Regions from separate parts of the Streptomyces sp. NPDC047706 genome, predicted to be linked through region 2. Evidence: riboswitches for the same ligand, from Rfam matches in the RefSeq annotation. Region 2 holds a riboswitch; the other holds the start of a gene.

Region 1 (14,299 bases), on a different contig from region 2:
GGGTGCGGATGCCCTTGAGGACCTCGTCGACGGTGCCGGAGGTGAAGGAGGCCCCGCCGCCTCCGTGGTTGTGGATGTCCACGAAGCCGGGGACGATCCAGTGGCCGGTGAGGTCGACCCCCTGGACGCCGGGTGCGGAGGTGGCGGCCACACGGGTGCCCTCTACGGCCACGCGGCCGTTCTCGACGGTTCCGGTGGGGAGGACCACGTGGGCGCCGGTCAGCACCAGGGGTGCTCCGGCCGTCGCGGGCCGCGGGTGCGTGGTGGCTGGTCGCGCAGTTCCCCGCGCCCCTGTGGGGGTTGCCATCAGGGCGTTGCCTCCTTGCGGTCGGTTCGGTCGATGAGATCCCAGGCCAGGAGTCCGGCACCGAGGCAGCCGGCCGTGTCCCCGAGGGCCGCGGGGAGGATCGTCGGCAGCTTCTGGAAGGTGACGCGCTGCTGGACCGCGTCGCGCAGTGGTGTGAACAAGGTTTCCCCCGCCTCCGCGAGCCCGCCACCGATGACGAGGGTGCGCGGGTCCAGCAGGGTGAGGGCGGTGACCAGGCCGTCGGCCAGGGCGTCGACGGCCTGCTGCCAGACCTCCACGGCGCGGGCGTCGCCGGACTCGACCGCCTTCGCGCAGTCCGCCGCGTCCGCCTGGGCGTCGCCGGTCGCCGTGGCCCACGCCTCGCTGACCGCCGACGCGGACGCGAACCGTTCCAGGCAGCCGCGCTGGCCGCACGGGCAGGGCGTCCCGCCGGGACGTACGACGACATGGCCGATCTCGCCCGCGAAGCCGTGCGCGCCCGACTCCACCCGGCCGTCGATGCTGATCGCGCCCGCTATCCCGGTGCCCAGCGCGACGAACAGGAAGCGGTCGGCTCCCCGGCCCGCGCCGATCCGGCCCTCCGCGAGTCCGCCGGTGCGCACGTCGTGGCCGAGGGCGACCGGGAGGCCGCCGAGCCGCTCGGTGAGCAGCGCGCGCAGGGGCACGTCACGCCAGCCGAGGTTGGCCGCGTAGGCGGCGATGCCCCGCTGTGCGTCGACGATGCCGGGGACGGCGACTCCGGCGGCGGACGCGGGGGCGCCGAGGTGCCGGTCGCCGTGGGCGCGCAGCTCGGCGGCGAAGTCGAGGATGCCGTCGACGACCGCCTGGGGTCCGTGTTCGCGGCCGGTCGCGCGGCGTGCCTGGTGCAGCAGGGCGCCGTCCGCCCCGACCAGGGCGGCCTTCATCGCGGTGCCGCCCACATCGAGGGCGATGACGTGTCTCACGGGGGACAGTGTGGCCCGTACACCCGGAAGAGGTCTAGTCCACTTGCGTGGTGTAGACCTTAATCCGTAATCCGGACGACATGAACGACGTATGGACAGGGTGGGCCACAGCGTGCAGCGGCGGCGCAGTAAAGGAATGATCGCGGTGATGTCCGCACTGGGCATGACGGCGGTCCTGGGCGGCTGCGGCCTCACCGGAGGTTCCGACGACGTCACGCTCAGACTGGTGGCCGCGGACTACGGCGACAGCGCGGCGAACAGCTCCAAGAAGTACTGGGCGAAGCTGGCCGACGCCTACGAGGCCGACCATCCCGGCGTCCAGGTCGAGGTCAGCGTGTACTCCTGGAGCGACGTCGACCGTGAGGTCAAGGAGATGGTCGACGCCGGGAAGGCGCCCGACATGGCGCAGATCGGGGCGTACGCCGACTACGCGGCCGACGATCTGCTCTACACCGCGGACGACCTGCTCTCCATACCCGTCCAGGCCGGGTTCTCCTCGGCGCTCGCGAGGGCGGGACAGGTCAACGGGGTGCAGTACGGCATGCCGTTCGCCGCATCCACCCGGCTGCTCTTCTACAACAAGGAGCTCTTCGACGAGGCCGGTCTCTCCGCGCCGGCCACCTGGGCGGAGCTGGCCGACGCCGCCGAGGCGCTGGAGGCGGACGGCGTGAAGTACCCGTACGCCCTGCCGCTCGGCTCGGAGGAGGCGCAGGCCGAGACCATGCAGTGGCTGCTCAGCGGGGGCGGCGGCTACGACGACGCGGTCGGCAGGTACACCATCGACTCCCCGGAGAACGTCGCGACCTTCACCTGGCTGCGCGACGAGCTGGTCGGCGAGGGGCTCACCGGGCCGGTCGCCCCCGGCAAGCTGGACCGGGCCGACGCCTTCGCCGCCTTCGCCAAGGGCGAGGTCGGCATGCTGAACGGGCATCCGTCCCTGATGAAGATGGCCGAGAAGCAGGGCGTGGAGTACGGCATGGTGCCGATGCCCGGCGTGAACGGCGAGTCCAAGGCCACCATGGGGGTCGCCGACTGGATGCTCGCCTTCAAGCAGAACGGCCACAAGGAGCAGGTCGGCGAGTTCCTCGACTTCGTGTACACCGAGCAGAACGTCCTCGACTTCTCCCGAGAGTACGACCTGCTGCCGGTCACCAACTCCGCCTCCGACGCGATGAGCGGGGCGCCGCAGGACCGGGACCTCAAGCCCTTCCTCGACGAACTCGCCCTCGCCGAGATCTATCCCGTGGGCAAGACGTCGTGGGCGTCGGTCAGCGCGGAGGTCAAGAAGCGGATCGGCTCCGCCGTGGCACCGGGCGGCAGCCCCGCGGCGATCCTGGGCCGGCTCCAGTCGACGGCCACGACGGCGGAGAGCTCGACGGCCGGCTAGGACCCGTCGTCGGCGGCGTGATCCGAACGACAGCCCCAGGGCCGGACCGGCCGGGGCCGGGCCCGATGTCGGTGGGGGCGGCTACCGTGCGGAGCATGGACCAGCAGCAGCTCGCCCGACGGGAACAGGACGTCCTCGCCCTGGAGCGCCGTGGCTTCTCCGGCCCCGGCGCCAAGGAGCGCGCGATACGCGAGGAGCTGGGCCTGGCCCCGGTCCGCTACTACCAGCTGCTCAACGCCCTGCTCGACGACCCGCGGGCACTGGCGCACGACCCGGTGACGGTCAACCGCCTGCGGCGGATACGAAAGCGGCGACGGGCGGAGCGGTAGCGCCGGTCCGGCGGGGCCGCCGGACCGGCGTCAGGATCGATAGGGTCGCCGTATGGGCAGCCACGAGACCGAAACCGGCAAGACTCTCCCCACGCCCGCCACCTCCGCCGGGCGGGCCGGGCTCGACGCGATCCTCGCGAGGCCCGGCAAGGCGGTGATCGCGCTCGACTTCGACGGGACGCTCGCCCCGATCGTGCCCGACCCCGAGCAGGCCCGCGCCCACCCGGACGCCGTACCGGCGCTCGCCGCCCTCGCCCCGGAGGTGGCCGCCGTCGCGGTGATCACCGGGCGCCCGGCCGACGTCGCCGTACGCCACGGCGGGTTCGCGCGCGTCGCCGGTCTGGAGCACCTCGTCGTCCTCGGCCACTACGGCGCCGAACGCTGGGACGCGGTCAGCGGCGAGGTCAGCGCACCGGCCCCGCACCCCGGCGTCGCCGCCGTCCGTGCCGAGCTGCCGGGTCTGCTCGGCCGCGAAGGCGGCGGGCCGGGCACGTGGATCGAGGACAAGAGCCGCGCGATCGCCGTCCACACCCGCCGCGCCGGCGACCCGCAGGCCGCGTTCGAGGCCCTGCGCGAACCCCTGACGGACCTCGCCGCCCGGCACGGACTGATCGTCGAGCCCGGCCGCATGGTCCTGGAACTGCGCCCACCCGGCATGGACAAGGGCGTGGCCCTCCTCGACTTCCTCCGGGAACTGGGCGCCGAGTCCGTCCTCTACGCGGGCGACGACCTCGGCGACCTCCCCGCGTACGCCGCGGTCGGCACCCTCCGCGCGGAGGGCACGCCGGGGCTGCTGGTGTGCAGCGGCAGCGACGAGGTGACGGAGCTGCGGGAGCGTGCCGACCTGGTGGTCGCCGGCCCGGAGGGCGTCGTCAAACTGCTCGCGGGCCTCGCGGCTCAGCTTCGGGGCTGAGCGCGCAGGGCGGTCAGCTGGTCGAGGAACCACTGGGCCGGGGGGAGGGCGGTGGCGGCGGCCGCCAGCCGCTTCGTCCGCTCGGCGCGTTCCCCGGCCCGCATGGTCAGCGCCTCGTGCAGCGCCCCGGCCGTGCCGGTGATGTCGTACGGGTTCACCCCGAGCGCGTCCTCGCGCAGCTCCTCGTACGCCCCCGCCTCCCGGGACAGCACCAGCGCGCAGCCCTCGTCGGACACCACCGGCACCTCCTTGGCGACCAGGTTCATGCCGTCGCGGATCGGGTTGACCAGGGCCACGTCCGCGAGCCGGTAGGCGGCGAGCGAGCGGGCGAAGTCGTCCTTCACGTGCAGCACGACCGGCGTCCAGCCCGGCGTCCCGTACCGCTCGTTGATCTCCTCGGCCACCCGCCGCACCTCGGCCGTGTAGTGGCGGTACACGGCGAGGTCCTGCCGCGAGGGGTAGGCGAAGGCGACGTGAACCACCCGTTCGCGCCACTCGGGGCGGTCGTCGAGCAGCTGCCGGTAGGCCAGCAGTCCGCGCACGATGTTCTTGGACAGCTCGGTCCGGTCGACGCGGACGATCGTCCTGCGGCCCTCGCCGATCTCCGCCCGCAGCGCGGCCATCCGCTCCTCGACGTCGGCCTCGTGGGCGCGCCCGCGCAGGAAGCCGGCGTCGGCCCCGAGCCCGTGCACGCCGACCCGTGTGTCGCCGAGTCCTCCGGCGAACGTCTCGCAGCAGGCCGTGAAGGCGTCCGCCCACCGCCGGGTGAGGAACCCGAGCCGGTCCGCGCCGAGCATCCCCCGCAGCACCTGTCCCGCGATGTCGTCCGGCAGCATCCGGAAGTACTCCGGCGGCGCCCACGGCGTGTGCGAGAAGTGGGCGATCCGCAGGTCCGGACGCAGTTCGCGCAGCATCCCCGGCACCAGGGTCAGGTGGTAGTCCTGCACCAGCACCGCCGCGCCCCGCGCCGCCTCCTGGGCCAGCGCCTCGGCGAACGAACGGTTGTACGCCTCGTACGCCGCCCACTGCCGCCGGAACTCCGCGTCGAAGACCGGCTCCAGCGGCGTCTGGTACAGCATGTGGTGCACGAACCACAGCACGGAGTTGGCGATGCCGTTGTACGCGTCGGCGTGCACGCCGGCCGCGATGTCCAGCATCCGCACACCGGACTCGCCCACGCCGCGCCGCACCGCCTCGCGGTCGCCGTCGCCGAGGGCGGAGCACACCCACAGCGCGCCGGCGTCGGGGCCGATCGAGGAGAGGCCGGAGACGAGTCCGCCGCCACCACGCCTGGCGTGCAGCGAGCCGTCGTCACGCACCTCGTACGAGACCGGGCCCCGGTTGGAGGCCACCAGTACCTGCGCAGGACCGTACGTCGAAGCCATACGCCTCAACCTAGCCCTCTCCTGATCCGCTCAAACGTACGGTTCGAGACCGAAAGGCGGCCGTATACAGCCGTACGCTGGCGTACCCAGCGCTCAGGCCACTTTCCGGGCCGCGTACTCCGCGATCTCCACCATCGGCGGGCGTTCCTCCGTGTCCAGCGAGTACGTCCGCGGCTCGAACCCGTCCTCCACCCGTTCGAACTGGGTGAGGCACGGGCGGACGAGGTGGCCGCGGGCCAGCCGGAGCTGGGCCGTGCGGTAGATCGCCGCCGCCATCCGGCCGAGCGCCTGCCCGTCCTGGTGACGGTGCTTGCGCACGCCGACGTCCACCTGGGCGAGGGCGTCCAGCCCGACCAGATGCAGGGAGTCCACCAGCATGCCCAGCTCCACGCCGTACCCGACCGGGAACGGCAGCTGCTCCAGCAGCGAGCGCCGGGCCGCGTACTCACCGCCGAGCGGCTGCACGAAGCCGGCCAGCTGCGGCCAGTGCAGGTTCAGCAGCGGGCGTGCCACCAGCTCGGTCACCCGGCCGCCCTGCCCGGCCGCGTCGCCCAGGGGCCGGTCGTACATCCCCTTGACGAGGGCGATGTCCGGGTCGGTCAGGAGCGGTCCGACGATGCCCGTGACGAAGTCCGAGGAGAACTCCCTCAGGTCGGCGTCGATGAAGCAGACGATGTCGCCGCGGGTGACGAGCAGCGAGCGCCACAGCACCTCGCCCTTGCCGGGGACGGGCGCCACGCGCGTGAGTATCCCGTCGCGGTGTTCCACCCGGGCGCCCGCCGCGGCGGCCACCTCGGAGGTGCGGTCGGTGGATCCGGAGTCGACCACCACGATCTCGTCGACCAGCGGAACCCGCTCCACGAGGTCGTGCCGGATCGCGGCGACGATGTCGCCGACCGTCTCCTCCTCGTCCAGCGCGGGCAGCACGACACTGATCGTCTGGCCCGTGTTGTGCTTCGCGGCAAGGAGCGTGTGGAGCGGGCGGTCGGCCAGCGACCAGGAGCGGGTGGTCAGCCAGCGCTCGACTTCCTCCAGCACGGTCCGGTGCTCCTCTGCGTTTCGTGATCCATCTCGCGGTTCGGACGACTATCTCAACCGTCCTGGCCTTCGGTTACAGTCTTGAACAACGCTGGTGACCGTCGCATGTCGGGGGTCGTCGGCGCGCACCACGGCACGACAACCACATACAGCTCATCCAGAGGGGCAGAGGGAAACGGCCCGCTGAAGCCCCGGCAACCCTCCAGTCGGTTCTCGTAGATCGTTCTCGATCGTTCCGCGAGGCTCACGGCTAGGGAAGGTGCCAATTCCGTCTCACGGCGAGATGCGTCGTGAGGAAGATGAGGAGAAAGGGCCTCGCCTCACATGGCTGTGCAGACTGTCGCAAGCAGCACCAGCAATCCCACCGTCGACCTCGGTCCCGCCGCGGCGCTGTCCTGCCGCGAATGCGGCCACCGCGTCCCGCTCGGCCCGGTCTTCGCGTGCGAGGAGTGTTTCGGCCCGCTGGAGATCGCCTACGACTTCTCCGCGTACGACGCGGAGGAGCTCCGCAAGCGCGTCGAGGCGGGCCCGTCGAGCATCTGGCGTTACGCGCCGCTGCTGCCGGTCCCCGCCGACGTGGCCGGCAAGCCGAACCTGAACCCCGGCTGGACCCAGCTGGTCCAGGCCGACCGCCTGGCCCGTGAAATCGGCGTCGAGCCCGGCAGGCTGTTCGTCAAGGACGACTCCGGCAACCCGACCCACTCCTTCAAGGACCGGGTGGTCGCCCAGGCCCTGGAGGCCGCGCGGGCCTTCGGCTTCACCACCCTGTCCTGCTCCTCCACCGGCAACCTCGCCGGTGCCGTCGGCGCCGCCGCCGCCCGGGCCGGCTTCCGCTCCTGCGTGTTCATCCCGCACGACCTGGAGCAGGGCAAGGTCGTCATGGCCGCGGTCTACGGCGGCGAACTCGTCGGCATCGAGGGCAACTACGACGACGTGAACCGCTTCTGCTCCGAGCTGATCGGCGATCCGGCGGGCGAGGGCTGGGGCTTCGTCAACGTCAACCTGCGGCCGTACTACGCGGAGGGGTCCAAGACCCTGGCGTACGAGATCTGCGAGCAGCTCGGCTGGCGCCTGCCCGACCAGATCGTGGTGCCGATCGCGTCCGGCTCCCAGCTGACGAAGATCGACAAGGGGCTGCAGGAGCTGATCAAGCTCGGTCTCGTCGAGGACGGGCCGTACAAGATCTTCGGGGCGCAGGCCGAGGGCTGCTCGCCGGTGTCGACCGCGTTCAAGGCGGGGCACGACGTCGTACGGCCGCAGAAGCCGAACACCATCGCCAAGTCGCTGGCCATCGGCAACCCGGCCGACGGGCCGTACGTGCTGGACATCGCGCGGCGTACCGGCGGTGCGGTGGAGGACGTGACGGACGCTCAGGTCGTGGACGCGATCAAGCTGCTCGCGCGGACCGAGGGGATCTTCGCGGAGACCGCGGGCGGGGTGACCGTCGGGGTCACGCGCAAGCTGGTCGGGAACGGGGCGCTGGACCCGTCGCTCACCACCGTCGTGCTCAACACCGGTGACGGTCTGAAGACTCTGGACGCGGTGGCGGGTACGGGACTCACGGCGACGATCCGGCCCAGCCTCGACTCGTTCCGCGAGGCCGGTCTCGCGTAAGAGAGCTTTGTACGTCGCCTGCGGGCCGCCGGTGGGGGCCGGTCGCGCCCACCGGCGGCAGCCGCACATTCAGCACAGCCTCGCGCCCCCTGGGGCGTCACCCTGACCGGAGGTCCAACGTGAGCGTCACTGTCCGTATCCCGACCATCCTGCGCACCTACACCGGCGGCCAGGCCGAAGTCACCGCCGACGGGGCGACCCTCGCCGAGGTGATCGACGACCTGGAGAAGAACCACACCGGCATCGCCGCCCGGGTCCTGGACGACCAGGGCAAGCTGCGCCGGTTCGTCAACGTCTACGTCAACGACGACGACGTCCGCTTCGAGCAGGGGCTGGAGACGGCGACCCCGGACGGCGCCGGCGTGTCCATCATTCCGGCGGTCGCCGGAGGCTGAACCGGCCGCCGGAACCGCCCGCGCATTACCGTGAGTAACCCCGGTTACTCAATGTTCATCGAATTGCCCCCTCCGTGAGAGAAGCGGAGGGGGCAATTCAGTGTGGTTGAGCGCGGTAGAGTTGGGGAACGCGTCGCGACGCGACATGCCGGACGCATATGAGTTCCGGCTCCGGTGCGATGAGAAGTAGCCAAAGTGTGTGGCTCTTTTGCGCCTTTCGCTCCTTTTGTGGAGCCCGACTTGCCCAGAATTCGGGCAGATTATCCCTAAATTGCCGACCGCCTGCGCCCAGATTTCTCGTCCGATTGACCTGTTGCAGACGGCAGTTGGACAGATACATTCAGCCGCGGTCGACGCGTTCCGGCGCACGCCCCCGGTGAACAGGGGGCGAGGTCTGACCCGGATCCGCGAAGTGTGGATCTGTGCAAGGGCCAGTAATAGGGGAGTTAGGCATGGCTCAGGGCACCGTCAAGTGGTTCAACGCGGAGAAGGGGTACGGCTTCATCGCGGTCGACGGTGGTGCGGACGTCTTCGTCCACTACAGCGCGATCCAGATGGACGGCTACCGGACCCTCGAAGAGGGCCAGCGGGTCGAGTTCGAGATCTCGCAGGGCCAGAAGGGCCCGCAGGCCGACATGGTTCGCGTCACCGCTTAAGCGCGCGACCACCGAATGTGACGTTTCTGTCCGACAGGGCCCGTACCTCTCCGGAGGGGCGGGCCCTTCGGCATGCGCCCCGTGCCCGCCCGGTGCCCGCCGTGGCGCCTGCCCGGCTTGCCCGTCCGGGGGCGCCCCGCGCCGCGTCCGGTGTTCGCGGGTGGCGGAGCCCCCGCCCGGATCCGGGGGAGGCGCTTGCACTCGGCAGGGGCGAGTGCTAATCATTGCGTTAGCACTCTGAAGGTGAGAGTGACAAAGAAGGACCGGGTCGGTGAGGCCGCAGGCCGGGTGGGGCAAGGAACCACGAGGCAGGCGAGCCGTCCGTCGCGGGCGCGGGCGCGGTCCGAAGGAATCACCCCCAGTCCTGGAGGGACCACTTCACATGGCCAAGATCATCGCGTTCGACGAGGAGGCGCGGCGCGGCCTCGAGCGCGGCATGAACCAGCTCGCGGACGCCGTGAAGGTGACGCTCGGCCCCAAGGGCCGCAACGTCGTCCTCGAGAAGAAGTGGGGCGCCCCCACGATCACCAACGATGGTGTCTCCATCGCCAAGGAGATCGAGCTCGAGGACCCGTACGAGAAGATCGGCGCCGAGCTGGTCAAGGAAGTCGCCAAGAAGACGGACGACGTCGCCGGCGACGGTACGACCACCGCCACCGTCCTCGCCCAGGCGCTCGTCCGTGAGGGCCTGCGCAACGTGGCCGCCGGTGCCAACCCGATGGCCCTCAAGCGCGGTATCGAGAAGGCCGTCGAGGCCGTCTCCGGCGCGCTGCTCGACCAGGCCAAGGAGGTCGAGACCAAGGAGCAGATCGCCTCCACGGCCTCCATCTCCGCCGCCGACACCCAGATCGGCGAGCTCATCGCCGAGGCCATGGACAAGGTCGGCAAGGAAGGCGTCATCACCGTCGAGGAGTCCCAGACCTTCGGTCTGGAGCTGGAGCTCACCGAGGGTATGCGCTTCGACAAGGGCTACATCTCGGCGTACTTCGCCACGGACATGGAGCGCATGGAGGCGTCGCTCGAGGACCCCTACATCCTCATCGCCAACTCCAAGATCTCCAACGTCAAGGACCTGCTCCCGCTCCTGGAGAAGGTCATGCAGTCGGGCAAGCCGCTGCTGATCATCGCCGAGGACGTCGAGGGCGAGGCCCTGTCGACCCTGGTCGTCAACAAGATCCGTGGCACCTTCAAGTCCGTCGCCGTCAAGGCCCCGGGCTTCGGTGACCGCCGCAAGGCCATGCTCGGCGACATCGCCATCCTCACGGGCGGCGAGGTCATCTCCGAGGAGGTCGGCCTCAAGCTGGAGAACGCGACCCTGGACCTCCTGGGCCGCGCCCGCAAGGTCGTCATCACCAAGGACGAGACCACCATCGTCGACGGTGCCGGCTCCGCCGACCAGGTCGCGGGCCGCGTCAACCAGATCCGTGCCGAGATCGAGAACAGCGACTCGGACTACGACCGCGAGAAGCTCCAGGAGCGCCTGGCGAAGCTGGCCGGCGGCGTGGCCGTCATCAAGGCCGGTGCCGCCACCGAGGTCGAGCTCAAGGAGCGCAAGCACCGCATCGAGGACGCCGTCCGCAACGCGAAGGCGGCCGTCGAGGAGGGCATCGTCGCCGGTGGTGGCGTGGCCCTGCTCCAGGCCTCCCAGGTGTTCGAGAAGCTGGAGCTCGACGGTGACGAGGCGACCGGCGCCAACGCCGTGAAGCTCGCGCTGGAGGCCCCGCTGAAGCAGATCGCCGTCAACGGTGGTCTCGAGGGTGGCGTCGTCGTCGAGAAGGTGCGCAACCTGACGGTCGGCCACGGTCTGAACGCCGCGACCGGCGAGTACGTCGACATGATCGCCGAGGGCATCATCGACCCGGCGAAGGTGACCCGCTCTGCCCTGCAGAACGCCGCCTCCATCGCCGCGCTCTTCCTCACCACCGAGGCCGTCATCGCCGACAAGCCGGAGAAGGCCGCGGCCCCGGCCGGCGGCGGCATGCCGGGCGGTGACATGGACTTCTGATCCCTGCGAGGATCGGACCCGTCCGCAAGTACCGAGGGCGGCACTCCCTGGAGACAGGGGGTGCCGCCCTCGGGCGTTTCACACCCCGGGGCGTGGTGCGAGGCGACGGCGGGCTGACCGGTGTGGTTCGGGCCCGCGGCCGGGTCGGCGCCCAGGTACGCCCAGGCAGCGCAACGGCAGCCGCACCGCCCGCCCACCCGCCGCGCAGGGCGTGCCGGTGACGCCGCGGGCCGTGGCCGAACCCGGCCCGCCTCAGCGCCGCGACCGCCGCCCGCCCGGCCGGCCGGTGAGCCGTCCGCGGCCGTCGGCCACGCCCGAGGATCGCTCCGGCGCGTCCCGGGAGATCAGGGAGGGCTTCGTGATGCCTGGCATCCTCCACGGGCTGCGGGTCGGGCGGGAGTGGCTCTGATCAGACGACGTCTGGTCGCGTGGGCCGGAATGGCGCGCGCCGCGGGGTGGTTGTCGCGTGACGAGTTCGACCTGGTCGCCGTGGGGCGGGCGCTGCTGCAGGATCGGCGGTGGGCGGCGAAGGTGCTCGCGGGCCGCTTCGACGAGCTCACGCCGTGGGACGCGGCGTCGCTGGCGTCGCTGAGCTGAGCTGACCTGAGCGTGCTGTGCGAGGCGGTGCCTGGGGCGACCCCGGTGACCGCCGCCGGTCACGGGTTGCCCGTCGGCTCGATGTCGGCGCGCACCGGTGTGCCCCACACCCGGAGCACCTCGTAGTCGGTGAACTCGTGCACGAGCCGGTACGCCGTCGCGGGCCGCGAACCCCGCCGCTGGGCCGCCAGATACAGCTCGGCCTCCCGGCGGTCCCGGCGCGGGGTGCCGCACAACTGCCACTCCTGCCCGTTCCACAGCTCCGGCAGCCACCGCTGCTGGGGCTGCGGCCGGTCACCGCGCACGCCGTACCGGGACGGCCCGGAACCGATGTGCGCCGCGGGCGCCGCGGGCCCGTTGAACTCGGCACGCCGCGCGGCGCGGCGCCGGGTCTCGCACAGCAGGCACCGGTCGGGCGCGCTCTCGTCGACGGGACCCGCCGGATGCTCGGCACAGCGGGTGCTGGGCGCGGCGGTGGTGACGCTCTCCTCCAGCAGGTCCAGAGCCCGCCGCAGATCGGTCCTGACCTCGTGCAGCCGTGCGTCGGGGGTGTCCCCGGTGAGGGCCTCGCCATGCTCCCCGAGCAGCCGGAGAGCGCGCCCGAGGGCGGTGAGCTGAGCGTGATTCATGAGCGGTCGCCTGTGGTCCTTCCTGACCGGCGCGGGCCTGCGACGGTACGAGGCAATGGTGACCGAACACGAGCCCGCGGACGCACGGCGCCCCCTACGTCAGTCGGAGGCCTTCTTCCATTTCGCGCCCACCCTCTCCCAGCGGGCGGGGTCGGGCGGGGACAGTATGGCGCCCTGGTGCCGTTCCACGTGAAGACGCTGCGCTTCCCGGAGCCTGTCCGCGACGGCCTGCCAGTTCACGGACGGCTGGGTCGCCAGCTTCCGGCCTCCTCGAGCTCGTTCGACCGTGGCGTCATCGCGCCCTGGGGCGTGAAGTTGTAGTCGGTACCGGAGCCCGGGTCCCCCGTCCGGGTGTCGCTGGACGGCCCCATCTCCAGGTTGGCGGGCATGTTGTGCAGTGCCTTCCTGTTTCCGGCGGTCGAGTCGAGAACCGCCCGTACTTCGTCCAGGAAGTCGAAGAGCGGCCTCGCCCGCGCCCCGTCCCCGTCGGCCGACGCCAGGATCGCGTCCAGTTCGCTACGGGCGATCTTGTGATGGAGGGTGGTGTTGTCGCCCCAGTGCGGATGATCGATCCGCATCTGCTTGTGCGCGGCGGTCACCGCGCTCGCCGCCCAGTCGCTGGCTCCGCCACCCGTCCCCGAGTAGCCGGAAGCGTGCTTCGTCGTCTTGACCGCCGCGAGGAAATCGGTCCGGAAATCCTCGGTGTCCACGTCGGTGAGCGTGTAGAGGTCACCGTCGGGGGTGATGCCGTGTTCCAGTTCGTGCGCGAGCGTCTTCTTGTCGACGCCACGGCGGAACACGATGTGGTTGGTGCCGGTGGTGTACGCCTCGGCCCCGACCGCCTCGGCCGAACGCCGGGCCGCGCCGCCGGTGTGCACGGTGACGTCCGAGAAGTCCTCGCCCTCGAAGCGGTCCTCCATCTCGCGCCGCAACACGGGCGCCAGCCGGCTGCCCGCGGAGCGCACCACGGATCCCACCTCGTCGACGGCGGTGCGCTGCAGCGCCTCCTCGTGTCCGCACCCGGCATCGTGCCGATGCCGCTCGCTCATCATCCGCGCGAACGCGGCGTTGCCGATGCTGCGTTGCAGTGCGGCCGCGGTGTCCGCGTCCGCACGGCCCGTGCCCGCGGCCGAGGGAATCCGGCGAGTGGCGGACTGCGCGTCGGAGATCTCCTGACCGGCCGTTCGCCGCTGCTCGTTCGCGCGCATCTCGCTGTCCCTCCGTCGTCGGTCAACCTCGGATCATCCGGCACGAGGCAGCGGAGGGGCAGAGGATCACGTACCTCCCCGGGGGCAACGACCCGTGCCCCTTGAGGCATGCGGCGTGGGCGGCTCTTGCCGGTCAGGGCCCGGTGTTCTCAGGCGCGCAGAGCGGCGTCGAGCACGCGGATCAACTCGCCCACGCGTCCGCCTCCGGAAGGCGCCGCGGGCAGCCGGGCGAGCACGGCGGTGACGGCGGGCGGCGCGTGCCGGCGCGCCCGGTCGAGCGTGCCCGCCGTCACCTGCCGATCCTCGCCGGACGCCAGCTCCTCCGCCCGCGCCGCGTGCGCCGCCGCGCCGAGGATGTGTTTCACCTGGTGCGCGCTCGCCCTGGGGTGCAGATAGCCGGCGGCGGCCGCATGGCTCGCCGCCCGTGCCGCGTCGGCCGCGGGGGTGGCGGTGGCATCGGCTTCCTGCGCCGCCTTGTAGGCCGCCCAGGCGCTCTGGCGCAGGGCCGCCGTACGCCGGCCGCCCCCGGCGAAGGCGTCCGCGGCCGCGATCGCCTCGCGCGGGCGCGGGTCGGCGGGAAGGCTCTGTTCGAAGAGCGTCAGCACCCTGCGCGCACAGTCGGCGGCGTAGCCCGCGATCTCGCGGAGTTCGCCCTCGCTCAGCTCGATCTCGTTGCCGTTTCCGTTGCCGTTCTTGTCCGTCTCGGTGGGCATGGATCAATCCTGTCGCACCCCGGGCCCGTGGGGACGGCCGCTGCCGGACGCCCCGGTGGCAGCGGATGTCAGACCCACCGCGTACGTCGCCAGGAAGCCCACGACATAGCCCGTGAGCAGCCCGCCCCCGTAGACGGCCAGCGACGCGGCCATCCCCCCGCGCCCCGCCAGCAGCGGGA
Region 2 (14,299 bases):
TCGGCAACGGCTTCGGCGACTGGAACGTCGAGTGGGCGAACTGGCGCAAGGGCAGCGCCCTGGTCACGGGCAGCCCCGAGGGGCCCGCGGAGACGGAGCGGGTGCGGCTTCGGCCCCAGACGGTCTGACGGCCGGCAGGTGACGCCCCCGCGATCAGCCCCTCAGGTGCTCGCAAGCCTCTTCTGGCGCAGCAGGGAGGCCAGGGCGGTCGCGAACTCCACCGGCTCAACCGGCAGCGTCACCGCCGCGTCGGCCCGGCTCCAGGTGGCCAGCCACGCGTCCTGCGGCCGCCCGATGAGCAACAGCACAGGAGGACAGTCGAACACCTCGTCCTTGATCTGCCGGCAGACGCCCATACCCCCCATGGGCACGGCCTCACCGTCCAGGACGCAGACGTCGATCCCGCCCTTGTCCAGTTCCCTGAGGACGGCGCCGGGGGTGGCACACTCCACGTACTCCACCACCGGCACGTCCGGCGCGGGCCGCTTCCCGGCGGCCAGCCGCACCTGGGCGCGGGTGTGGGAGTTGTCGCTGTAGACCAGCACCGTGGCGGTCGGCTGCATGCTTCCTCCGAGACGTCGGCGTCGTACGCAAAGGCCGGGACGGAACGGCCCGATGCGGCGGATGCTACTCCCTTCAACACCTCGTCAACACCGGTTCGGGCACGCCTTCCCTGGGCCATCCGGGCAGTACACACGCTGCGGACACTCCGAACGGCACCCCCCGGAGTGAGGGCGGGATAAGCGACCGACATAATGTCGGTCGTGGCGACAGCAACGACAGTAGATACCGGGCACGCGCACCCGTCGGTCAACCGGCCGAACCTCACCAGCGTCGGAACCATCATCTGGCTGAGTTCCGAGCTGATGTTCTTCGCGGCCCTCTTCGCGATGTACTTCACCCTGCGATCGGTGACCGGTCCCGAGTTCTGGCAAGAGAAGGCCTCGGCCTTGAACTTCCCGTTCTCTGCGACCAACACCACGATCCTGGTGCTTTCCTCCCTCACCTGCCAGCTCGGCGTGTTCGCCGCCGAGCGCGGTGACGTCAAGAAGCTCCGGATGTGGTTCATCGTCACCTTCGTGATGGGTGCGATCTTCATCGGCGGCCAGGTCTACGAGTACACCGAGCTGGTGAAGCACGAGGGCCTCTCGCTCTCGTCCGACCCGTACGGTTCGGTCTTCTACCTGACCACCGGCTTCCACGGCCTGCACGTGACGGGCGGACTCATCGCCTTCCTGCTGGTCCTCGGCCGTACCTACGCGGCCCGGAGGTTCACCCACGAGCAGGCGACCGCCGCCATCGTCGTGTCCTACTACTGGCACTTCGTCGACGTCGTCTGGATCGGCCTCTTCGCCACGATCTACATGATCAAGTAGCCGGGACCCGTTCCCGCGCATTCCAGAAGACTCGACGCTGAAGATCCTGACACCGGGGTAATCCGTGAAAAAGCTCTCCGCACGACGACGCCATCCGCTGGCGGCGGTCGTCGTCCTACTCCTTGCGCTGGCGGCCACTGGGGGGCTGTACGCCGTGTTCGCGCCCGCGGACAAGGCGCAGGCCGACGAAACAGCCCAGTCCCTCGCCATCGACGAGGGCAAGAAGCTCTACGCCGTCGGCTGCGCCAGCTGTCACGGCACCGATGGTCAGGGAAGCTCCGACGGTCCCAGCCTGGTGGGCGTGGGCGCCGCGGCCGTCGACTTCCAGGTGGGCACCGGCCGCATGCCGGCGGCGACCTCCCAGGGGGCACAGCTCCCGGAGAAGAAGGTCGTCTACACCCAGGCCCAGATCGACCAGCTCGCCGCGTACATCGCCTCGCTCGGCGCCGGTCCGGCCATCCCGACCGAGGAGCAGTACAGCACGGAGGGCGCGGACATCGCCGAGGGCGGCCAGCTGTTCCGCACCAACTGCGCGCAGTGCCACAACTTCACCGGCAAGGGCGGTGCCCTCACCCGGGGCAAGTACGCGCCGTCCCTCGAAGGCGTCTCCCAGAAGCACCTCTACGAGGCCATGCAGACGGGCCCGCAGAACATGCCCTCCTTCCCCGACACGGTGCTGACCGAGCAGAACAAGAAGGACATCATCGCGTACCTGGAGGCGGTCAACAGCTCCGAGACGGAGAGCCCCGGTGGTCTCAGCCTGGGCGGCCTCGGGCCGGTCAGTGAGGGCCTCTTCGGCTGGATCTTCGGCCTCGGCGGCCTGATCGCCGTCGCCGTGTGGGTCGCCGCCCGGACCGCAAAGGCCAAGAAGTCATGAGTAGCCAAGACATTCCAGAAGAGAAGCTGCCCGCGACGCGGGCCGGCGAGGTAGACGTCGCCGACGAGAAGAACCCCTTCGCCGACCCGGGACTGCCCCCGCACGAGCACCGGATCCAGGACATCGACGAGCGGGCCGCCAAGCGGTCCGAGCGCACGGTGGCCCTGCTGTTCACGGTGTCGATGCTGGCCACGGTCGCCTTCATCGCCGCGTTCGTGGCGATCCCGATCGACAAGTCGATCTACGTCTGGCCGCTCGGGCACATCAGCGCGCTGAACTTCTCGCTCGGGCTGACCCTCGGCCTCGCGCTGTTCTGCATCGGCGCGGGCGCGGTCCACTGGGCGCGCACCCTGATGTCCGACGTGGAGATCGCCGACGAGCGTCACCCGATCGCCGCCCCGCCCGAGGTCCGCGCGAAGGTCCACGCCGACTTCAAGCAGGGTGCCAAGGAGTCCGCGCTCGGCCGCCGCAAGCTGATCCGCAACACGATGTTCGGCGCGCTCACGCTGGTGCCGCTCTCCGGCGTCGTCCTGCTGCGCGACCTGGGTCCGCTGCCCGAGGACAAGCTCCGCCACACGCTGTGGAAGAAGGGCAAGCTCCTCGTCAACATGAACACCAACGAGCCGCTGCGTCCCGCGGACGTCCTCGTCGGCTCGCTCACGTTCGCCAAGCCCGAGGGCCTGGAGGAGCACGACCACGGCTTCAACAACGAGATCGCCAAGGCGGCCCTGATGATCGTGAGGCTCCAGCCGGGCGACATCAAGGACAAGCGCGAGCTCGAGTGGTCGCACGAGGGCATCGTGGCGTACTCGAAGATCTGTACCCACGTAGGCTGCCCGATCTCGCTGTACGAGCAGCAGACGCACCACGTGCTGTGTCCCTGCCACCAGTCCACCTTCGACCTCGCCGACGGTGCCCGGGTCATCTTCGGCCCCGCCGGTCACGCCCTGCCGCAGCTGCGGATCGGCGTGAACGACGAGGGCTACCTCGAGGCGCTCGGCGACTTCGAAGAGCCCGTCGGTCCGGCATTCTGGGAGCGCGGATGAGCACCAAGACCACCTCGGATTCCCGCTCCCGCGGGAAGGCGCCGGCCGGTGAGCGCGTCGCCGACTGGGCCGACGGCCGGCTCGGGATCTACTCCCTGGCCAAGGCCAACATGCGCAAGATCTTCCCGGACCACTGGTCCTTCATGCTGGGTGAGATCTGCCTCTACAGCTTCATCATCATCATCCTCACGGGTGTGTACCTGACGCTGTTCTTCCACCCGTCGATGAACGAGGTGGAGTACCACGGCAGTTACGTCCCCATGCAGGGCGTGCTGATGAGTGAGGCGTACGCCTCCACGCTGGACATCAGCTTCGACGTGCGCGGCGGTCTGCTCATCCGGCAGATCCACCACTGGGCGGCGATCATCTTCCTCGCCGGCATGTTCGTGCACATGATGCGCGTCTTCTTCACCGGCGCGTTCCGCAAGCCGCGTGAGATCAACTGGCTGTTCGGCTTCCTGCTGTTCGTCCTCGGCATGTTCACCGGGTTCACCGGATACTCGCTCCCGGACGACCTGCTCTCGGGCACCGGTGTCCGCTTCACCCAGGGCGCGATCCTGTCCATGCCGATCGTCGGCACGTACATCTCGTTCTTCCTGTTCGGCGGGGAGTTCCCGGGCACCGACTTCGTGGCCCGCTTCTACTCGATCCACATCCTCCTGCTGCCGGGCATCATGCTCGGTCTGCTGGTCGCCCACCTGATCCTGGTCGTCTACCACAAGCACACGCAGTACGCGGGTCCCGGCAAGAGCAACAAGAACGTCGTCGGCATGCCGCTGCTGCCGGTCTACACGGCCAAGGCCGGAGGCTTCTTCTTCCTGGTCTTCGGTGCCATCGCGGCCCTGTCCGCCATCGCGACCGTCAACCCGATCTGGGTGCTCGGCCCCTACCGTCCTGACCTGGTGTCCACCGGCGCCCAGCCCGACTGGTACATGGGCTTCGCCGAAGGCCTCGTCCGGGCCATGCCCGGCTGGGAGATCGACTTCTGGGGTCACACCCTGGTCCTGGGCGTGTTCGTCCCGCTGGTGATCTTCGGCGCGTTCCTCGCGGTGATCGCGTTGTACCCGTTCATCGAGTCGTGGATCACCGGGGACAAGCGCGAGCACCACATCCTCGACCGGCCGCGCAACGCCCCGACCCGTACGGCCTTCGGTGTCGCCTGGGTCACCGCCTACATGATCATGCTGATCGGCGGTGGCAACGACATCGTCGCCACCCACTTCGATCTGTCGATCAACGCGGTCACCTGGTTCGTCCGGATCGGCTTCTTCGCCGGACCGGTCATCGCGTTCGTCGTCACCAAGCGGATCTGCCTCGGCCTCCAGCGCCGGGACAAGGACAAGGTGCTGCACGGCCGGGAGACCGGCACCATCAAGCGCCTGCCGCACGGTGAGTTCATCGAGGTCCACGAGCCGCTCAGCCAGGAGGCCCTGTACACGCTCACGGCACACGAGCAGTACGAGCCGGCCGCGATCGGTCCGGCGGTCGACGAGAACGGCGTCGAGCGCAAGATCAAGGGTTCCGAGAAGCTGCGCGCCAAGCTCAGCAACGCCTACTACGGCGAGGACGCCCAGATCCCCAAGCCGACCGCCGACGAGTACAAGGAGATCACGAGCGGCCACGGCCACCACTGATCGCTGCACTCGCCACGCCACGGCGCAGGGCCCCGTCCGGTCTTCGGACGGGGCCCTGCGCCGTCCCCGGGGCTGGATAGGGTGGACCCAGTTCGAGACACGTGTTCCGTACGACGGGACTGGACCCAGGAGCGGCTGATGAGCGCTGTGACCCCCGCTGGAGGCGACACCGCGGCGGGCCGCTCCTGGCCCGCCCTGCTGAACGGCCTGCTGGAGGGCCGTGACCTCGGCGCGGACGACACCGCCTGGGCGATGGACCTGATCATGCGGGGCGAGGCCACGGACGCGCAGATCGCCGGATTCGCGGTGGCGCTGCGGGCCAAGGGCGAGACCGTCGAGGAGATCAGCGGACTCGTGCGGACGATGTACGAGCACGCGAACGTCATCGAGGTGCCGGGGGAGACGGTCGACATCGTCGGGACCGGCGGCGACGGGGCGAGGACGGTGAACATCTCGACCATGTCCGCGATCGTCGTCGCCGGCACCGGCGCGAAGGTCGTCAAGCACGGCAACCGGGCGGCGTCCTCAGCCTCCGGGGCGTCCGACGTGCTGGAGAAGCTGGGCGTCAACCTGCAACTGACGCCCGGGCGGGTCGCCGAGGTCGCCGAGGAGGCGGGGATCACTTTCTGCTTCGCGGTGAAGTTCCACCCGGCGCTGCGTCATGTGGCGGCCGCGCGCGGGCAGTTGGGTATCCGGACGACGTTCAACTTCCTGGGCCCGCTGACGAACCCGGCTAAGGTCAGGGCGCAGGCGGTGGGCGTCGCCGACCCCCGGATGGCTCCGATCGTCGCGGGTGTCTTCGCCGAGCGCGGCAACTCCTCGCTGGTCTTCCGCGGCGACGACGGCCTCGACGAGCTGACGACCACCTCGACGTCCCGGGTGTGGGTGGTCCGCGACGGCAAGGTGACCGAGGAGGCCTTCGACCCGCGCGAGGCCGGCATCGACCTGGTGCCGGTGGAGGCGCTGCGCGGCGCGGACGCCTCGTACAACGCCGAGGTCGCCCGCCGCCTGCTGGACGGCGAGCCGGGTCCCGTACGGGACGCGGTGCTGCTGAACTCGGCGGCCGCGCTGGTGGCGCTTGCGCCGGGCGAGGGGCCGCTGGCCGAGCAGATCCGTGCCGGGGCGGCGAAGGCCGCGGAGGCGATCGACTCGGGCGCGGCCAAGCGGGTGCTCGACCGCTGGGTGGCGGCGAGCAACGCCTGACACCGCATGACCTGACGCGGGGCGCGGTCCGGATCCTGGACCGCGCCTTGCGAGCCGAAGATCATGTGGCAAGATGCTGTACCAGGTCATGAGTGACAGCTGAAAGGCCCCGGCCGGCTGTCCGGCAACCCTCCGTCCGTGGCGGGGTGCCCCGGGTGAGGACCAGGTCGCAGGCAGCAGGGCCTGCGACAAGCGCGGACCCCTCGCGTCACCAGGGGTCCTGGTCGTTCGAGGGAGCCTTCCGTGAGCAAGCGAATGCGCTAGGGCCGCAGAGCCCCGCCTCCGCATCCCCTTTCCTCTCCGTCCCCGCGCTCGAGCGTGCCGCTCGCGCGGTGGTCTCCGCCTGCCTCACGGGAGTACACCCATGTCCGTCTCCACCGTTGCCGCCGACCAATCCGTCCGTGCCCCGCTGCCCGTTCTGGGCCGGGACGTCACCGTCCCCCTCGTCACCGGTGGCGAGGTCACCTACGCGGCTCTCGACTACGCGGCCAGCGCCCCCGCCCTCCAGCGCGTCTGGGACGACGTGGCGGCGTACGCGCCCTACTACGGCAGCGTCCACCGGGGTGCCGGCTACCTCTCCCAGCTGTCCACCGACCTGTTCGAGAACGCCCGCAGCACCGTCGCGGACTTCCTCGGCTGCCGCGATGACGACCAGGTGGTCTTCACCCGGTCCACCACCGACTCGCTCAACCTGCTCGCCACGGCTCTGCCCGCCGGCTGCCAGGTCTTCGTCTTCGAGACCGAGCACCACGCCTCCCTGCTGCCCTGGCGGGGCGCCCACGTCACCTGCCTCGACGCCCCGCGCACCCCGCAGCAGGCCGTGACGGCCCTGGAGCGCGCGCTGGCCGGGCGCGACCCCCACGGCCCGGCCCTGGTCTGCGTCACCGGCGCGTCCAACGTCACCGGCGAGCTGTGGCCCGTAGCGGAGCTCGCCGCGGCCGCGCACGCGCACGGCGCGCGGATCGTGCTGGACGCCGCCCAGCTGGCCCCGCACCACCCGGTGTCGGTCAAGGACCTGGACGTCGACTGGGTCGTCTTCTCCGGGCACAAGCTGTACGCCCCGTTCGGCTCCGGTGTCCTCGCCGGCCGTGCCGACTGGCTGCGCGCGGCCGAGCCGTACCTCGCGGGCGGCGGCGCCAGCCGCAAGGTCGCCCGGCGGGCCGACGGCGGGGTCGACGTCGAGTGGCACGACAGCGCCGCCCGGCACGAGGCGGGCTCCCCGAACGTCATCGGCGCCTACGCCGTCGCGTCGGCCTGCAAGGCACTCACCGAGGCCGGCCACGACGCCCTCGTCGCCCGGGAGCAGTACCTGATCCAGAAGGTCCGGGACGGCCTCGCCGGGGTACGCGAGGTCCGGATCCTGTCGCTGTTCGGCGACGACGCCCCCCGCGTCGGCGTGCTCTCCTTCGTCGTCGACGGCTGGAACAGCTCGCACTTCGCCGCCGCCCTGTCGGCCGAGTACGGCATCGGCGTCCGCGACGGGCTCTTCTGCGCCCACCCCCTGGTGCGCACCCTGCTCGGCGGCGATCCGCAGACGCAGGGCGAGTGCGGCGCCCCCGACGCGGCTCCCGGCGAGAAGTCGCTCAACGCCATCCGGGTGAGCTTCGGGGCGGGAACGCCGGACGAGCATGTCGAGCGGTTCGTCGCGGCGGTGCGGGAACTGGTCCGCGACGGCGCGAAGTGGGACTACCGCACGGTGGACGGGCGGTGCGTCCCCGCCGTGTGATCCACCGTCGCGCCCCGGCGGCCGCCGGCGCCGGCAGGGAGGCCGGGCGCACCTGGACGTCGTGTTGGGTGCGGCACGGCTCGGTGCCTGACGGTGTGGACCGCCGAGGCGGCGGGGCGCCGGTCCTAGTTGTCCAGGCCGATCGCGAACGCCGCCTCCAGGTCGTGCTGGGAGTACGTCCGGAACGCCACGTGCGTGTCCGTCGCCTCCACGCCGGGGATCTTGCTGATGCTGCCGGGAATGACGTCGGCGAGGTTCTCGTGCTGCTTCACCCGGACCATGGCGATCAGGTCGTAGGTGCCGGTGACGGAGAAGACCTCGCTGACGGAGTCCAGCGCGGCGATCTGCTCGGCGATCTCGGGAATCCGGTCCACGCTGGTCTTGATGAGGACGATCGCGGTGATCACGGCTGGTTCTCTCCCTCGGGGGCCGGAGCTGGGGCGGGCTTCACTCTAGTCGCCCGCCCGTCGCCCACCACCGCCGTTCCGAGGCCGCGCCCGGTGCTCCTCCTTCTTCCGAAACGCGCCCACGCGTAGGCGAAGCCCAGGCCGAAACCGACCAGGTGGGCCAGATAGGCCACCCCAGGCCCGCTGGACGCCTGGCCCGCCGCCAGCCACTGCAGCGCCACCCAGAAGGGCAGCACCACCCAGGCCGGGAAGCGCAGCGGCAGGAAGAACAGGAACGGCAGAAGGCTGGTCACCCGGGCGCGGGGGAAGAGGAACAGGAAGGCGCCGAGCACCGCCGAGATCGCCCCCGACGCGCCGACCAGGGACTGCCCGGAGTCGGCGTTGGCCACCGCGTACCCCAGCAGCGCGAGGTAGCCGCAGCCGAGGTAGAAGAGGGTGAACTCGACGCGGCCCATCCGCTCCTCGGTCATCACGCCGAAGACGTAGAGGAAGAGCATGTTGCCGAGCAGATGCACCCAGCTGCCGTGCACGAAGAGGCCTGTCGCCGGGGTGAGGACGGCCCGGGGGGAACCCTCGAACAGTTCTGCGGGCACCACCCCCCAGTGGCGGAAGTACTCCCGCTGCGCGGCGAGCAGGTCCTCGCCGAGGCCGTACACCGGATTGAGGCCCGAGGCAGGGCCGATCAGGAAGATCAGGCAGCACAGGGCGATCAGTGCGTACATCACCGGCGCCTGCCGGGGGCGGCCCGCCCGGCGGCCCAGCGTGCTCCAGAAGCTGATCATGGACACAGAGCATGACGTAAGCGGACGCAACCGCACAGACCGCCTCGCCGCCCGGGAGGGGCGGGCATCGAGGACCCGCCAGGCCGTAGGGTTACGAGCCACACGCTCCAGGGAAACTGGCGCATCACGCAAGCTACGCATCACCGAAACTAGAAGGAAAGCGAACAGCCACGATGACGGTTCCCCTGCCGACGGACACCACACGGTGGCGCTGCACCCTCTGCGGCAATCTGACGCGCTTCGACGTGACGCGCTCCTCGAAGGTCGTCGAGTACGTCCACCTCGACCTCGCCGGTGAGCCGAAGGTCGAGGAGCGTGAGGTGGTCAGTGAGACCATCGAGTCGGTGCGGTGCCGGTGGTGCAACGCCGTGGATCAGGTGGAACTGGTGGACAGGCCGGGCGCCGGCTCCTGACAGGGAGCGGCCCCGAAGGGGTAATGGGGTGACGGATGGTGGAGACCGCAGGCGGGGGGCCGGGCGACGGCGCCGCTGAGGTGCTCGACCGCCCCCTGCCCGAAGGAGTGCGCCGGAAGGTCGTGCAGATCGTCTCCGACGGCTTCGGTGGGCTGACCATGGCCGAACTGCCCGCACAGCTACGGCAGTACGCCCGGTTCGCCCCGAATCGCCGGGCCAAGTTCGCCGGTAACGCGATGGCCGCGGCGCTGGAGACCGACCCGCTGTTCCGGCAGCGTATCGGCGAGAAGTTCCGCGAGACCCAGCCCGAGCTGGCCGGTGCCCTCGCCTCCGGATCGCCGCCGCCGGCCGCGGACCCGCTGGACGTGGCGGCCGCCGCCTATGTGCTGCGCCCCGTCGGATGGGTCAAACTGGTCGCCGCCGCCGGCGAGGAGGCCCAGCGGGCCGACGCCGAGCGGGCCGACGAGGAGAACCGCGCCGAACTGGAGCGGCTGCGCGCCGAACTCGCCGCGGCTCGTGACCACACCCGCACCGAGACCGAGCGGCTGCGCACCGAACTGGACGGCGCCCGCAAGGAAGCCGAATCGCTTCACCGCAAGCTGCGCGCCGCACTCAGCGACGTCAAGCGCGGCGAGGCGGCGCTGCGCAAGGTGCACAGCGAGATGGAGGCCGTACGCTCCGAGGGGCACACCCAGGTGTCCGCCGCCGAGAGCGAGACGCGGCGGCTGAAGGCGCGGCTGGGTGAGGTCGAGGCCGCGCTGGAGGCGACCCGGCGGGCCGCTCGCGAGGGCCGCAGTGTCGAGGACATGCGCGTGCGGCTGCTGCTCGACACCGTGCTGGACGCGGCGCAGGGCCTGCGCCGGGAACTGGCGCTGCCACCGGTGTCCGTACGCCCCGCGGAGACCGTGGACGCGGTCGAACCGGGACGAATGACCCCGAAGGACATCGCCGCACGGGCGCTGTCCGACAACGACCCCGCCATCCTCGACCAGCTCCTGGCGCTGCCGCAGGCCCATCTGGTCGTCGACGGCTACAACGTCACCAAGACCGGCTATCCCCAAATGCCCCTGGAGAAGCAGCGGCTGCGGCTCCTCGGGCAGCTCTCGCAGCTCGCCGCGCAGTCCGGCGCCGAGGTGACCTGTGTCTTCGACGGTGCCGAGCTGGCCGCGCCGGTACTGCTGGCGCCGCCGCGCGGCGTGCGGGTGCTGTTCTCCAAGCCGGGTGTCACCGCCGACGAGTTGATCCGCCGGATGGTGCGGGCCGAGCCGCCCGGGCGGCCGGTCATCGTCGTCTCGACCGACCGTGAGGTGGCCGACGGGGTGGCCCGGGCGGGGGCGCGGCCGGTGGCGTCGGCGGTGCTGCTGAAGCGGCTCTCGCGAAGCTGACACACGCCCCTTGCGCAACCTAAGTCCCAACCGTGCAATGTGCCCCGGGAATGCCCGAATTGAGGGGACCGTCACGCAACGTAGCGTCAACGCGCATCACCGCCCGTGAGTTGTAGGTAAAGGATGCGCTCGGTCACCGAGATTTTTCATGTGAGGATTTGATCTGATCACAGCTGGGTCACTAGGGTCTGGCGTCGAACCTCCGATCGGGTGATCACTCACAAGAAGGAGATTGCCCCCGTGGCGTCCCATCGTCGACCCAAGCAGCCGAGTCGCACCCGTGTGACCGTGCTGACCACCGCAGCCGCCGCTGCCGTCGCCCTCAGCTCGCAGGCCGCCAACGCCGCGCCGAGCGAGAAGCCGAGCAAGGACGAGGTGAAGGCCAAGGTCGACAAGCTCTACGAGGAAGCCGAGCAGGCCACCGAGAAGTACAACGGCGCCAAGGAGAGGCAGGAGAAGCTCCAGAAGGAGATCTCCACCATCCAGGACAACGTCGCCCGGGGCCAGGAAGAGGTCAACGAGCTGCGCGACGGCCTCGGTTCGATGGCCAGCGCCCAGTACCGCTCGGGCGGCATCGACCCCTCCCTGCAGCTGTTCCTCTCGGCCGACCCGGACGACTACCTCGACAAGGCCTCCACGCTCGACCAGTTGAGTGCCCAGCAGGTCGACGCGCTGAAGAAGATCCAGGAGAAGCAGCGCGAACTCGCGCAGGACCGCGCCGAGGCCTCGGACAAGCTCAAGGACCTCGCCGCCACCCGCACCGAGCTGGGCAAGAAGAAGAGCCAGGTGCAGGGCAAGCTCGCCGAGGCGCAGAAGCTGCTCAACTCCCTCACCGCCGCCGAGAAGGCGGCCCTGGCGGCCGAGGAGGAGCGCGCCAGCCGCGCCAGCGAGCGCACCGTCCTCGGCGGCTCCAGCGCCCCCGCCACCGGCCGCGCGTCCTCGGCCTACGGCGCCGCGCAGAGCAAGATCGGCTCGCCCTACGTCTACGGTGCCTCCGGCCCGTCCTCCTTCGACTGCTCGGGCCTCACCTCCTGGGCCTTCGCCCAGGCCGGCATCCAGATCCCGCGCACCTCGCAGGCGCAGGCCAACGCCGGCACCCGGATCTACTCGCAGAGCGACCTCCAGGTCGGCGACCTGGTGATCTTCTACGGCGACCTGCACCACGTCGGCTTCTACGCGGGCAACGGCCAGGTGCTGCACGCCCCGCGCTCCGGCACGGTGGTCCGCTACGAGTCGATCAACAACATGCCGTACCAGTTCGGCGTCCGGATCTGAGAGCCGTAGGGCCGCTTCAAGATCAGGACACCGTGCCGCCCGTTCGGGCGAATTACGGGAACGGGCTGTGACCCCACACCCCGCCGATGACCTGCGTCAGCGGCGGGGTGTCACGTTGTGTGCCCGCCGAGGTCTTTGGCCGGTGCCCCACGGCGGGGCTACTGTCTGCCGCGTTTCCCCCACCACCGGGCCGCCGTCCGGGGCCGGGGGATCTTCCTGTCCGCCAGTGGAAGGAGCGCGGCTTCCCGTGGGGTCCCATCGCCGCCTTGCACCGTCCGGGTTCGACCGGGGCGCCTGCGTGGCCCGTCTCGCCGTCGGCGTACTGTCCGCCGCCGCGGCCGCTCTCGGCGCCGTACCGGCGCAGGCCGTTCCGCACGACGACACCCGCGCCGAGGTCGACCGCCTCTACGCGGAGGCCGAGAAGGCCACCGAGGCCTACAACGAGGCCGACGAGCGCGCCGACGCGCTGCGCGGACAGGTACGCCGGGCGCAGGACCGGACCGCCCGCCAGCAGGAGCGCATCAACTCCATGCGGGACGCGCTCGGTTCGCTGGCCGGCGCCCAGTACCGCTCCGGCGGCCTCGACCCCTCCCTGGCCCTGCTGTTCTCCGACGACCCGGACGACTACCTCGACAAGGCCGCCGCCCTCGACCGGATCAGCCTGCACCACGCCGGGCAGCTGAGGGAGCTCCAGGAGGCCATGCGCGAACTCGCCCAGGAGCGCGCCGAGGCCGCCGGGAAGCTCGGCGAACTGGAGAAGAGCCGCAAGGCCGTCGCCTCCCACAAGCGCACCGTCGAGCAGAAGCTCGCCAAGGCCCGTGAGCTGCTGAACGCCCTTCCGGACGGGGAGCGCGCCGCCTACGACCGGGCCTCCCGCTCCGGCCGCTCCGACCTGCCCGGACTCGGGGAGGCCACGCCGGCCTCGGGCCGTTCCGCCGCCGCGGTCGCCGCCGCCCGCGCCGCGCTCGGCAGGCCGTACGTCTGGGGCGCGGCGGGCCCGAGCGGCTTCGACTGCTCCGGCCTGATGCAGTGGTCGTACGCCCAGGCCGGGATCGCGCTGCCGCGCACCTCGCAGGGCCAGCGTGCGGCCGGGCGCCAGGTGCCGCTCTCCGAGGTCCGCCCCGGCGACCTGATCACCTATCGGTCCGACGCCAGCCACGTGGCCATGTACATGGGCGACGGCCAGGTCGTCCACGCCCCCTACCCGGGCGCGCCGGTGCGCTACGACCCCGTCGGCATGATGCCGGTCTCGGGCGTCACCAGGGTCTGACCGGGCGGCGCCGGTCCCCCGTACGATCGGGGACGTGGCTGGTCGAAGGCGGGCGTCGGGTTCCTCGGTGGTGGCGCTCTGTCTGCTCCTCGTCGCCCTGGTCGGCTGTGGCGGCGGGCCCGTGGCCGACACCGCCCGGGACGACGTGCAGCGGCTGCTCGACCGGCGGGCGGCCGCCGTCCTCGGCGGTGACGAGGGCGGGTACCGGCGGACCGGGTCGGCGGCCGGGTTCGCCGCGGTGCGGGCGCTGCCGCTGGCGGACTGGTCGTACCGGGTCACGGGGCTGCACCGCACCGCCGGCCGGGCCACCGCCGACGCCGAACTGCGGTACCGGATCGACGGCTTCGACAAGGCGCCCGTGACGGCCAGGCGCACCGTGGAGCTGACCCGGGGCACGGACGGCCGGTGGTCCGTCACCTCCGACCGGCCCGCGCCGCGGTCCCCCGAGCAGCTGTGGGACCGGGGCGCGGTGACCGTCGTCCGGGGCGCGCACACACTGGTGCTCGGGGCCGGGCAGTCGCAGCGGACGCTGAGGGCCTACGCGGACCTGGGCGACCGGGCCGTCCCCGCGGTGTCACGGGCGTGGGGCACGGACTGGAGCGGTCACGTCGTCGTGCTCGTACCGGAGTCGCTTCAGGCGATGGCCGGGCTCCTCGCCTCGCCCGCCTCCTCGTACCGGGGGATCGCCGCCGTGACGACCGGTGAGACGGGAGCGCCACGGGCGCCCGCCGACCGGATCATCGTCAACCCCGAGGCGTACGGGTCCCTGGCGGCCGAGGGCAGGCAGGTGGTCCTCACCCACGAGACCACCCATGTCGCCACCCGCGCCCACACCGGCACCCGCACCCCGCTGTGGCTGTCCGAGGGGTACGCCGACTGGGTCGGCTACCGCGACAGCGGCCCCG

What was found. Region 2 has a riboswitch for S-adenosylmethionine ahead of ACGF8A_RS14265 (aminotransferase class V-fold PLP-dependent enzyme). Riboswitches for the same ligand answer to the same signal wherever they lie in the genome.
Region 1: it holds a riboswitch for S-adenosylmethionine, as region 2 does, so the genes downstream of both, thrC (threonine synthase) here and ACGF8A_RS14265 (aminotransferase class V-fold PLP-dependent enzyme) in region 2, are expected to answer to the same signal.

What each region holds. Positions count from the first base shown of each region.
Region 1 covers NZ_JBIDCW010000012.1:36,653-50,951, forward strand. The annotation lists gene nagA (N-acetylglucosamine-6-phosphate deacetylase) at 1-307, opposite strand, end outside; gene ACGF8A_RS16395 (ROK family protein) at 307-1,251, opposite strand; gene ACGF8A_RS16400 (extracellular solute-binding protein) at 1,400-2,638, shown strand; gene ACGF8A_RS16405 (DUF3263 domain-containing protein) at 2,734-2,967, shown strand; gene otsB (trehalose-phosphatase) at 3,020-3,880, shown strand; gene ACGF8A_RS16415 (trehalose-6-phosphate synthase) at 3,865-5,265, opposite strand; gene ACGF8A_RS16420 (glucosyl-3-phosphoglycerate synthase) at 5,359-6,303, opposite strand; SAM riboswitch class I at 6,454-6,609, shown strand; gene thrC (threonine synthase) at 6,628-7,917, shown strand; gene ACGF8A_RS16430 (ubiquitin-like small modifier protein 1) at 8,037-8,312, shown strand; gene ACGF8A_RS16435 (cold-shock protein) at 8,765-8,968, shown strand; gene groL (chaperonin GroEL) at 9,351-10,973, shown strand; partial or broken gene ACGF8A_RS16445 (12-oxophytodienoate reductase) at 11,433-11,570, shown strand; gene ACGF8A_RS16450 (hypothetical protein) at 11,630-12,199, opposite strand; gene ACGF8A_RS16455 (DUF4157 domain-containing protein) at 12,436-13,407, opposite strand; gene ACGF8A_RS16460 (putative immunity protein) at 13,557-14,120, opposite strand; gene ACGF8A_RS16465 (PTS transporter subunit EIIC) at 14,124-14,299, opposite strand, start outside.
Region 2 covers NZ_JBIDCW010000010.1:48,752-63,050, forward strand. The annotation lists gene ACGF8A_RS14230 (Ig-like domain-containing protein) at 1-128, shown strand, start outside; gene ACGF8A_RS14235 (hypothetical protein) at 162-563, opposite strand; gene ACGF8A_RS14240 (heme-copper oxidase subunit III) at 756-1,376, shown strand; gene ACGF8A_RS14245 (c-type cytochrome) at 1,441-2,253, shown strand; gene ACGF8A_RS14250 (Rieske 2Fe-2S domain-containing protein) at 2,250-3,299, shown strand; gene ACGF8A_RS14255 (cytochrome bc complex cytochrome b subunit) at 3,296-4,933, shown strand; gene trpD (anthranilate phosphoribosyltransferase) at 5,072-6,136, shown strand; SAM riboswitch class IV at 6,221-6,337, shown strand; gene ACGF8A_RS14265 (aminotransferase class V-fold PLP-dependent enzyme) at 6,501-7,862, shown strand; gene ACGF8A_RS14270 (Lrp/AsnC family transcriptional regulator) at 7,988-8,269, opposite strand; gene ACGF8A_RS14275 (rhomboid family intramembrane serine protease) at 8,266-9,051, opposite strand; gene ACGF8A_RS14280 (hypothetical protein) at 9,225-9,464, shown strand; gene ACGF8A_RS14285 (NYN domain-containing protein) at 9,500-10,849, shown strand; gene ACGF8A_RS14290 (NlpC/P60 family protein) at 11,090-12,124, shown strand; gene ACGF8A_RS14295 (NlpC/P60 family protein) at 12,372-13,394, shown strand; gene ACGF8A_RS14300 (hypothetical protein) at 13,429-14,299, shown strand, end outside.